3 regions of the Actinoplanes octamycinicus genome follow, and region 1 is predicted to be linked to each of the others. Evidence: riboswitches for the same ligand, from Rfam matches in the RefSeq annotation. Region 1 holds a riboswitch; each other region holds the start of a gene.
The links. Region 1 has a riboswitch for cyclic di-AMP ahead of BJY16_RS27680 (C40 family peptidase). Riboswitches for the same ligand answer to the same signal wherever they lie in the genome.
Positions count from the first base shown of each region.

Region 2: it holds a riboswitch for cyclic di-AMP, as region 1 does, so the genes downstream of both, BJY16_RS10215 (coiled-coil domain-containing protein) here and BJY16_RS27680 (C40 family peptidase) in region 1, are expected to answer to the same signal.
Region 3: it holds a riboswitch for cyclic di-AMP, as region 1 does, so the genes downstream of both, BJY16_RS21545 (C40 family peptidase) here and BJY16_RS27680 (C40 family peptidase) in region 1, are expected to answer to the same signal.

Region 1 covers NZ_JACHNB010000001.1:6,256,997-6,260,259, reverse strand. Annotated here, with positions in the region: gene BJY16_RS27685 (MFS transporter) at 1-979, opposite strand, end outside; cyclic di-AMP (ydaO/yuaA leader) riboswitch at 1,490-1,626, shown strand; gene BJY16_RS27680 (C40 family peptidase) at 1,633-2,268, shown strand; gene BJY16_RS27675 (SDR family oxidoreductase) at 2,359-3,120, opposite strand; gene BJY16_RS27670 (helix-turn-helix transcriptional regulator) at 3,225-3,263, shown strand, end outside.
Region 2 covers NZ_JACHNB010000001.1:2,263,853-2,267,115, reverse strand. Annotated here, with positions in the region: gene BJY16_RS10220 (coiled-coil domain-containing protein) at 1-1,036, opposite strand, end outside; cyclic di-AMP (ydaO/yuaA leader) riboswitch at 1,042-1,178, opposite strand; cyclic di-AMP (ydaO/yuaA leader) riboswitch at 1,387-1,518, shown strand; gene BJY16_RS10215 (coiled-coil domain-containing protein) at 1,524-2,561, shown strand; gene BJY16_RS10210 (glycoside hydrolase family 65 protein) at 2,619-3,263, opposite strand, start outside.
Region 3 covers NZ_JACHNB010000001.1:4,927,608-4,930,870, reverse strand. Annotated here, with positions in the region: gene BJY16_RS21555 (epoxide hydrolase family protein) at 1-289, opposite strand, end outside; gene BJY16_RS21550 (MarR family winged helix-turn-helix transcriptional regulator) at 343-774, shown strand; gene BJY16_RS21545 (C40 family peptidase) at 834-1,796, opposite strand; cyclic di-AMP (ydaO/yuaA leader) riboswitch at 1,812-1,945, opposite strand; gene BJY16_RS21540 (M56 family metallopeptidase) at 2,059-2,976, opposite strand; gene BJY16_RS21535 (BlaI/MecI/CopY family transcriptional regulator) at 2,973-3,263, opposite strand, start outside.

The DNA.
Region 1 (3,263 bases):
CGAACCGGCCGATCACCCGCGGCGCGACGACGATCATCCCGAGCATGATGAGGACGGTCATCGGCAGCAGGGCGGCACCGCTCGGGAAGGCCCGGAAGCCGAGCACCTGCTGCAGGTAGAGGTTGAGGAAGAACCACATCGGGATCCACGCCGCGCCGAGCAGCAGCTGGGCCAGGTTCGCCGCGGACAGGTTCCGGTTCGCGAAGATCGACAGCCGGACCAGCGGCTCCCGGCGGCGGGCCTGGATGACCAGGAACCCGGCGAGCAGGATCGCGGCGCCGCCCAGGGTGAGCCACGTCGAGGCGGCGGTCCAGCCGGCTTCCGGGGCGCGGACGATGGCGTAGACGGCGGCGGCCAGCCCACCGGTGACGGTGAGCGCGCCGGCCACGTCGAGGCGGCCGGGACGGTTCCCGCCGGCCGGCATCAGCGCCGGGGTGGCGACCAGGGCGAGCGCGGCGACCGGGATGTTCAGGTAGAACACCCAGGGCCAGCTGACGTATTCGGTGATCACGCCGCCGAGGAAGACACCCGCGGTGCCGCCGGCCGGGGCGGCCGCGCCGTACAGGGCAAGCGCCTTGGTCAGCTCGGCCGGCTGGCTACCGAAGAGCATCATCAGCAGGGTCAGCGCCGACGGAGCGATCAGCGCGGCACCGGCGCCCTGCACAGCACGGGCGGCCAATTCCACCTCGACGCCACCGGCGAGGCCGGCCAGGGCCGAGCCGGCCAGCAGCACCGCCCAGCCGGTAGCGAAGATCCGGCGGGCGCCGTACAGGTCGGACAGCCGGCCGCCGAGCAGCAGCAGGCCGCCGAACGCGACGACGTAGGCGTTGAAGACCCAGGACAGGTCGCTCGGGGTGAAGCCGAGATCGTCGCGCATCCGCGGAAGCGCGACGCCGATGATCGAGGTGTCCATGATCACGATGAACTGGGCGAGGGCGATGAGCGCGAGGGCCCACCACCGTTGCGGACTGCGGGACATGACCGAACCTCCTAAGTACCCCCAGGGGGTATCCGTTGTTCGGCGCTATTGTTACCCCCGGGGGGTATTGGCGGTCAAGGGCCACCCCTCGATTGACTGCCACACCACACTCGCGAGGGTCCGATCGGACGATCGGTCAGGATCGCCGCGCCGTTCGTCGGGTGGACGCGGTGGATCGGACGACCATCATCGAGGCCACGCAGAGCGACGACCCAGGGATCTCCGTGTTCCCTTTCACAGATCAATATCACCGGTAAGCCACCGGACGGACACAGTGCGTATCGGCAAACCTCGCAGCGCCCTTCCAAACCGGACAGCAGCCACCGCGACAATCACCGTTCGTGAGGTCGGCGGCGGGCAGCCGTCGCCGCGACCTGAGCTATCAAGGATGAGCGGCGGGCATCTGCTCGCCGATCGTGCCGACTGGACCACGCCGAGCCCTGCCCCGGTCCGGAGGTACGCATCCGCATGACGAGTCATGAGGCAATCGGGGGCAGGGACGGGGGAACCACACATCGGTCCCCGACCGGCACGCCGTCCACGGCGGTCCGGCGGGAGGACCTTGGGGTGAAGCCGCGTACCGCGGCCGGGCAATCCTTCGCGCCCGAATCCGACAGCTAACCTCGCAGGCGTGCCGGAGGGATTCCTTCACCGTGCGCGTAAGCACCTCGAGCCGGCCCGCCCGTACCCTGGGAACCGGCACTGTCGCCCTGTCCGTCGGCCTCGGCCTTCTCGCCGGCGGGCTCGGTACACCACAGTCGGTCTCCGCCGCCCCGCCCGCGTTGAAAGCCGCGCCGCAGGCGTTGCACGCCGCACCGCAGGCGTTGCACGCCGCCCCGACAGCGTCGAATCTCGCCGCCGCCCGGGCGATGCCGCAGGTCAGCGCGGTGGCGATCCGGACCACCGGCACCGTCAACGCGGCCGCCAAGGCACAGCTGGCCGGCAACCGGGTCATCACGGAGGCCGCCAAGCACAAGGGCAAGCGCTACCTGTTCGGCGCCGCCGGACCGAAGCGGTTCGACTGCTCCGGCTTCACCCTGTACGTCTACAAGAAGGCGGTCGGCAAGAAGCTGCCGCACAAGGCGAACCTGCAGCAGCGGTACGGCAAGGCCGTGGCCAAGTCCAAGGCGCGGCCCGGTGACCTGATCATCATCCGCAGCGGCTCCTACGGCACGCACGCCGGCATCTACGCCGGCGGCGGCAAGATGTGGGCGGCCCCGCGGACCGGCAAGACGGTCACCAAGCAGAAGATCTGGGGCAAGAGCTACGTGGTCAGGCGCCTGGTCTGACCCCGGGCACGACGTCCGCGGCGGCCATCACATGGCCGCCGCGGCGTGCGCGCCGAAGCCGGATCCCCGCGGCTGCGGGACCTGCCGGACTCAGGCCTGCGGCGTGGGCAGGACGATCACCTGGCGCAGGTTGACGTGGCGGGGCCGGGAGACGGTGTACGCCACGAGGTCGGCGACGTCCTCGGAGCGCAGCGCCGGCAGCACCTGGTACATCTCCCCCACCCGACCGGCGATCTCGGTGTTGTCGATGTGCCCGCTCAGTTCGGTGTCGGTGAGGCCGGGTTCGATGTTCGTCACCCGGACCATCTCCGAGCCCAGTTCGGTGCGCAGCGCCGCGGAGAGCTGCGTGACGCCGGCCTTCGTCGCCGCGTAGACGGCGAAGGTCGGGAACATCGCATGCGCGGCGATGGAGGAGACGTTCACCAGATCGGCGGTCCGGCCGGCGGACGCGGCGGCCCGCAGGCCCGGCAGGAAGGCGCGGATGACGCGCAGCGTGCCGGTCAGATTGGTGTCGATCATGCGGGCCCACTCGTCGTCGCGGCCGTCGGCGATCGGGTTCGGCAGCATCACCCCGGCGGCGTTGACGATCAGGTCGGCGGGCCCGAACGCCGCGGTGACCTGTTCGGCCGCCGCGTTCACCGCGGCGGCGTCGGTGATGTCGGCCGGCACTGCCAGCGCGGTGCCACCCGCGGCTCGGATCTTGGCGGCCAGCTCGTCGAGACGGTCGCGACGGCGGGCCAGCAGCGCCACCCGGGCGCCGGCGGCGGCGACCAGTTCGGCGGTGGCGGCGCCGATGCCGCTGGCGGCTCCGGTGATGACGGCGGTGCGGTTCTGCAGGTCGTAGCTGTTCATGCCGACAAGCGTCAGCGGGTTCGCGCCCGGTGGGCAGGGGCGCGTCGTTACCTGGGTCTGACAGACCTACGTTACGGCCGGCGGCGCGAGGCAGAATGATCGTCATGAGCGTCCGGGAGTCAGAGATCGGAGCGTTCCTGCGC
Region 2 (3,263 bases), 4.0 Mb from region 1:
TCACCGAAAGGTGCACGTGGTTGGTGTGGTCGGTCGACGGTGTGCCGCCCGCCCCGCTGTACGACTTCCACCCGCTGCTCGGCAGCCAGATCCGCTTGAACCAGATCACGTAGAGCACGCCCAGCGTGTCCGCGTTGTGGATGAAGTAGTTCGCCAGGTCGGTGCCGTAGGTCTTGCTGGAGCCGGTCGCCACCCCGCCGAACCCGTTCTTGTCGGCGGCGAAGTCGCAGGCCCGGCCCTTCGGGTGCTCCCCGCTGTTCTGCGGCCGGTAGCAGGCGACGTAGCGGGTGAACCCGGCCTTCTGCGCCTGCTGCATGGCGAAGAGCAGACGCTTGCTGATGCAGCCGTCGGTGGTCGGGTCCGGCACGCAGCCGCCGCTCAGGCTGCCCGGCTTGTCGGCGTCCGCGCTGCCACTGCCACTGCCGCTGCCGGAGTCGTCGTCACCGGAGTCCCCGCCCTGGTCGGCGTCCTTGAGCGCCTGCTCGGCCTGGGCCTTGCGCTTGGCCATCACGTTGACCTGCTTCTGCTGGTCGATGACGGCGGCGTCGATCCCGGTCTTGGCGGCCTGCCGGTCGGTCCGGGTGGTCTTCAGGTCGGCGATCGCCGCGTTCTGCCGGGCCGCCACGGTGGTCAGCAGCTGGGCCCGGTCCAGGAAGCCGGCCGACGAGTCGGCGCCGAGCAGCGCGCTGAGCGGGCCGAGCCGGCCCATCGAGTACGCCTGCTCGGCGTACTTGTTGAGCGCCGCCTGCTGCGGGCCGAGGGCCGCGTCCAGCTTCTTCAGCTCGGCGGCCAGCGCGGTCTGCTGCTGCTTGGACTTGGCCAGCTTGGCCTTGGCCGCGACGTAGCCCTTGGAGGCCTCGTCGAGTTTGTCGAGCAGGGACTTGGAGCCGCCCTCGCCGTCGTCGCCGGACTCGCCCGGCGCGGCCAGGGGGCGGGGCGCGGCGGCGGCCGGCCCGGCGACCCCGGCGATCCCGCATGCGGCGATCAGGAGCGTCAGAAAGGCCGCCCATCGTCGCCGCGCAGTCACGTGCTGCACTGGCTGTTTCCTTCCGTCGGCCGCCGGCCGGGTTAGCTGACGGGCTCGGGATGAAGGAGATCCCTACCGCGGGATGCGGATTCGCCCCGGAAGAAATGTGGATCCCCGGCTCGCGCGTTATGCGATTAGGCGGCGGTCCCCGCGCGGGAACCGCGACGACCATACCCCAGGCGATCGACGAATCGACAGTTCTCGTACCGATGGCGACGGCCCGGTCACGAGTGGTGACGCCATTACGGAAAGTCGTTGTGCAGTAACAATTTTGACGGTTTTCCGGACCCTGATGTCCCGTGATATCTCAGGTAAACTGGCCGCCGGTCCTGCCAGGACGGCACCGCCCCCGAGTTGCCGGCAGGCCGCCGCCCAATCGTCGAAAGGCGAGCCGGGGAACCAGGTAGTTGGGGTGAATCCGCGTTATGCGGTAGGGATAGCTTCCGTCCCGAACCCGTCAGCTAACCCGGTCGGCGGTGACAAGGAAGGATTGTTGATGACCGCACGTCCCCGCCGGTGGCTGACGCTTGCCCTGGCGCCGCTGGTGACCGCCGCGATATTCGTGGCCCCGGTCACCCCGGCACACGCCGCTCCTGGAGGTAGCGGCTCGACCGCTGAGGAGGGAGAGGCGAGCGACGACCTCTCCGACCAGATCGAGACCACGAACCGCCGGTTCGTGAACGCCAAGGCAGCGGTCGCGAAGTCGAAGAAGACCCAGATCCAGCTGGCCGCTCAGATCAAGACCGCGGAGGCCCGGCGCGACCAGCTGGTCCCCGAGGTCAACGCGATCGCCAAGCAGCAGTACCAGATCGGCAACCTGAGCTCGCTGAGCTTCCTGCTGCGGGCCAACGACTCCTCGGACTTCCTGGACAAGGCGGTCTCGCTCGAGGAGATCAACAAGGTCCACGACGAGAAACTGCACGAGCTGAACACGCTGCTGCAGGGCATCACCGCCGACAAGCAGCGCCTCGACGCCGAGCTGAAGAACGAGGAGCAGCAGCTCTCGGTGCAGAAGAAGCTGCACGACTCGGCCGAGGACCAGCTCGAGCTGCTCGGTGGCGGCACCGGCATCAACAAGACCATCACCGCCGGCTTCGTCGACGCGAAATCCGCGACCGCCGCACCGGCGCCGCGCAACTCCGACGGCGGTTTCTCGCCGGAGTCGTGCAACCAGAAGGACCCGACCACCGACGGTTGCATCACCAAGCGCACCCTGCACCTCTACAAGGAGGTGCGGAAAGCCGGCTTCGACCTGTTCGTCGGCTGCCACCGCGACGGCGGCCCGTTCGAGCACCCGAAAGGCCGGGCCTGCGATTGGTCCCTGCAGAAGAGCGGGTTCTCCTCGGCGACCGGCAACAACAAGATGATGCGGTACGGCAACGACCTCACCGCGTTCCTGGTGCGCAACGCCGACCGCCTCGGCATCTACTACGTGATCTGGTACAAGCAGATCTGGTTCCCGGCGACGAACAACTGGCACGCCTACCACGGGCCGAGTGATCACACCGACCACGTGCACGTGTCACTGCTGTAATCGAGCCACCGAGAACGGCCCCCACCCTTGCGGGTGAGGGGCCGTTGTCGTATCGCCTCAGTGATGCGGGGTGGCGCGCCGCACCGGGGCCCGCCCGGCCGGCTGGGCCGGCGCCGGGCCGACCGGTCCGGCCGACGGGATCGCCATGGTCACCGGCCGCACCTGGGTCACCTCGATCTCCTTGCCGTGGTGCAGCAGGGTCAGCCGGGCCGAGCCGCCGCCGTTGCGCAGCGAGTAGGTGACCTCCTCGGCGGTGACGTTGACCCGCAGCCGCAGACCCCGCCAGAGCAGCGAGAAGTCCAGGTTGTTGATCCGGCTGGGCAGCCGCGGCGCGAACGACAGCTGACCGTTGAAGTCACGCATGCCGCCGAGACCGGCGACCAGCGCGATCCAGGAACCCGCGAGGGACGCCACGTGCACGCCGTCCCGCGCGTTCTGGTGCAGGTCGTGCAGGTCCATCAGGGCGGCCTCGCCCAGGTAGTCGTGGGCCAGCTCGAGGTGCCCGGTCTCGGCCGCCATCACCGCCTGGATGCACGCCGACAGCGACGAGTCCCGGACGGTCCGCGCGTCGTAGTAGGCGAAGTTGCGGGTCTTCTCCTCCGGGGTGAACGCGTCACCCCGGATGTACATCGCCATCACCAGGTCGGCCTGCTTGACCACCTGCTTGCGGTACAGGTCGAAGTACGGGTAGTTGAGCAGCAG
Region 3 (3,263 bases), 1.3 Mb from region 1:
CGTGGGTGAGCACGATCGGCAGCGCGGCCGGGTCGGGGTGCCGCAGGTGCATGAAGTCGACCCGGTCGCCGCCGATCTCGGTGACGAACTGCGGGTACGCGTTCAGCTCGTCCTCGTGGGCGCGCCAGTCGAACTTGAGCCATCGGTCGGCGAGGGCACGGACCCGGGCGAGCGGGATGCCGTAGTCGTCGCCGGCGCCGGGCAGCTCGTCGGGCCAGCGGGTGCGGGACAGCCGGTCGGCCAGGTCGTCGAGATCGGACTGCGGGAGATGGAGCCGGAATTCGTTCATACGACTAACGTTAGAGCATCTAACGTTAGTCAGTCCAATGTTACGCTGGACACATGGACCATCTGCCGAGCTGGCTGCTCACCCAGACCGCCGCGCACGCGCACCGGCTGGTCGGCGACGGATTCGCCGCGGTGGGGGCGCGCGGTTATCACTACCGCTTGCTGGAGTCGCTGCTCGCCGACGGGCCGGCCAGCCAGGCGGCGCTCGGGCGGCGCACCGGCATCCACCTCAGCGACCTGGTGGGCGCGCTCAACGAGCTGGAGGCGGACGGCTATGTGGCGCGCTCGCCCGACCCGGCGGACCGGCGGCGCAACGTCATCACGGTGACCGAGAAGGGTCAGGAGCGGGCGCGGGAGCTGGCCGAGCGGGCGGCGGCGATCCAGGACGAGTTGCTGGCGCCGCTGACCGCGCAGGAGCGCGACCAGTTCACCGCGCTGCTGAGGAAAGTGCTGGCCGGCGCTTCCGGCCGTACGCCAGGGGTGTGAAAGAGACAGGGCCGCTCCCGGAGAAAACCGGAAGCGGCCCTGTCACCTGAGCCGGAGCGCTAGCCCGCGGGCCGGCGATAGCCGGCGATCGGACCGCGATCGATCGTCGCCATCCGCACGTGGTCGCCCGTGTGCGGAGCGTGCACCACCATGCCGCCACCGATGTAGATCGCCACATGGTGCACGTCGGAGTAGTAGAAGACCAGGTCACCCGGCCTCAACTCGCTCCGGCTCACCGATTTCGTGGACCCCCACTGGTCCTTGGTGTAGTGCTCGAGATGCACGCCGACGGCCTTCCACGCCTCTTTCGTCAGACCCGAGCAGTCGTAGCTGTTCGGACCCTCGGAACCGAAGACGTAGGGCTTGCCGATCAGGTCGCAGGCCCGCTGCGCGGCCCGGCCACCCTTGTCGTTGGTGTAGTCCACCGGGCACGGACCGGTCTTGAACGGACCGTCGTCCGTGTCGCCGTACGCCTTGATCCGCAGTTTCTGCAGGGAGGTGATCTCCTTCTCGATCGCCGACTTCTTGGTCTTGAGGTCGGTGTCCCGAGTGGCGATCTCGGACGCCAGAGCGTCCAGTTTCTCCTTGTCGGCTGCGTACTTGTCGCGGAGCTTCACGACGTCGCCGATCGACTCCTGACGGTCGCTGGCCAGCTGCTCGAGGAGCGAGAGCTTCTCGGTCAGCGCGTTCGGATCACCGCTGAGGATCGCGCCGAGGGCGCTCGGCGGACCCTGCATGTAGGCGTCCGAGGCCAGGCCGCGCACCTCCACCAGGGCCGCGTCGACCTGCTTCTGCAGCGGAGCGAGCGTCTGGTTCAGCTGCTTCTGCTGCTTCTGCAGTTTGAGGAGCTTGCCGTGCACGTCGTTGTAGTCCTCGATGACGGGCTCGAGCTCGTTCCACTGCTTGTCGATCTGATCTTCGACGCTGCCCGGCGAGGGCGTGGCGTGGGCAACGACAGGTCCGGTGAGAACGAGTCCGGCAGCGGCCACCGCGAAAAGCAGGCCGCGTAGTCCGCGTTTCACGTAGGTGCGTTGTCCTTTCTTCCACTCGGCCGCCGACCGGGTTAGCTGACGGGTTCGAGCGGGAAGCACGCCCGGCCGCGGGAACGCGGCTTCACCCCACACACCTGGGTCCCCGGCTCGCCGTTGCGGCGATTAGGCGGTGGTTCGTCAGATCGGCCGGTTGGACGATGGGGGGCTGCCGAACCGGGGACCACCGTACTCGGATCATGCGGGCAAATGAAGCTTGCCCGCGTGGCGATACCGCCCGCACAGCGAGCGGCACTCAGAGTGACCGGAACGGCCAGGCATCCAGGGCCTGCCCCAGCCAGGGCACCACCAGAATCACCGTGGGTAACACCAGCAGACCGGCTGCGGCGACCCCGGCGAGCACCGACAGACCCCTCGAGGTGGGCGCCGGACCGGCCAGCCGGTCGAGCCTGCGGGAGCGCGATTCACCCGCCGGGTCGGCCGGGGCCTCCTCCGCCAGGGGGACGGCGTCGGACAGCCGGGCCAGCGCGGCGCGCAGCGGGACCGGCCCGGTCCGCCGCCGGGCCGCGTCGTCGGCCACCATCTCCAGCAGCAGATGCACCGCGTCCAGCGGCGCCCGGGACCGCAGCGGGCGCGGCACCGCCTGGTAGAACGCGGTGAACGACTCCATCACCAGCTCGTGCCGGTGCCGCAGGTGCGCCTGCTCGTGGGCGAGCACCGCGTCCACCTGCTCGCGGTCCAGGATCCGCAGCACCGCGTCGCTGAGCACCACCCGGGGCTCCCGGCCGGGCACGCAGTAGGCCAGCGGCAGCGCGCCGTCCAGCACCCGCACCTCGGCGCCGCCCAGCTCGCGGTGCCGCTCCACCCGGTCCAGCAGGTCGACCAGGGTGCGGTGCCGCTCGCGGCGGGCCCGGGCCCGGGCACTCACCCGGATCAGCGAGATCAGCAGCCGGATCACGATGGTGGCCGCGACCGCCAGCGAGAACACCAGCGCCGCCACGGTCCACGGGTGATCGGCGCCGGCCGCCCGGGTCAGCTCCTCCGGGGCGGCCAGGACCACGCCGAGCGCGCAGAGCACCGCGGTCAGGGTGAGCGCCTGCCAGAGCAGGACGGCGGCGACCGGGGCGCGGTCCGGCCAGCGGGCGCCGGCCAGAACGCCCGGGACGACCAGCGACAGGGTCAGCCCGAGGGTTCCGAGGAGGAGTGCGGTCACGTCTCTTTCGGCGTCGCGTTCAGGGCGGCTTGGATCGCGCCGGGGGGCAGCTGACCGAGGAAGTATGCCAGCGCGGCGTCCTGATCGGGGGACGCGCTCAGGGCGTCGAGCATCACGGCCGCGGTCATCTCCTCACGGGACTGGGCCGCGGCGTACTGGTAAGCCCTGTCCGCTTTCATCTGGACGACCAGCTTCTTCTTGGCGAGACGGTCCAGGACCGTCATCACCGTCGTGTACGCCAGATCCCGGTTCTTGCTGATCCGCTCGTGCACCTGTCGCACGGTCAG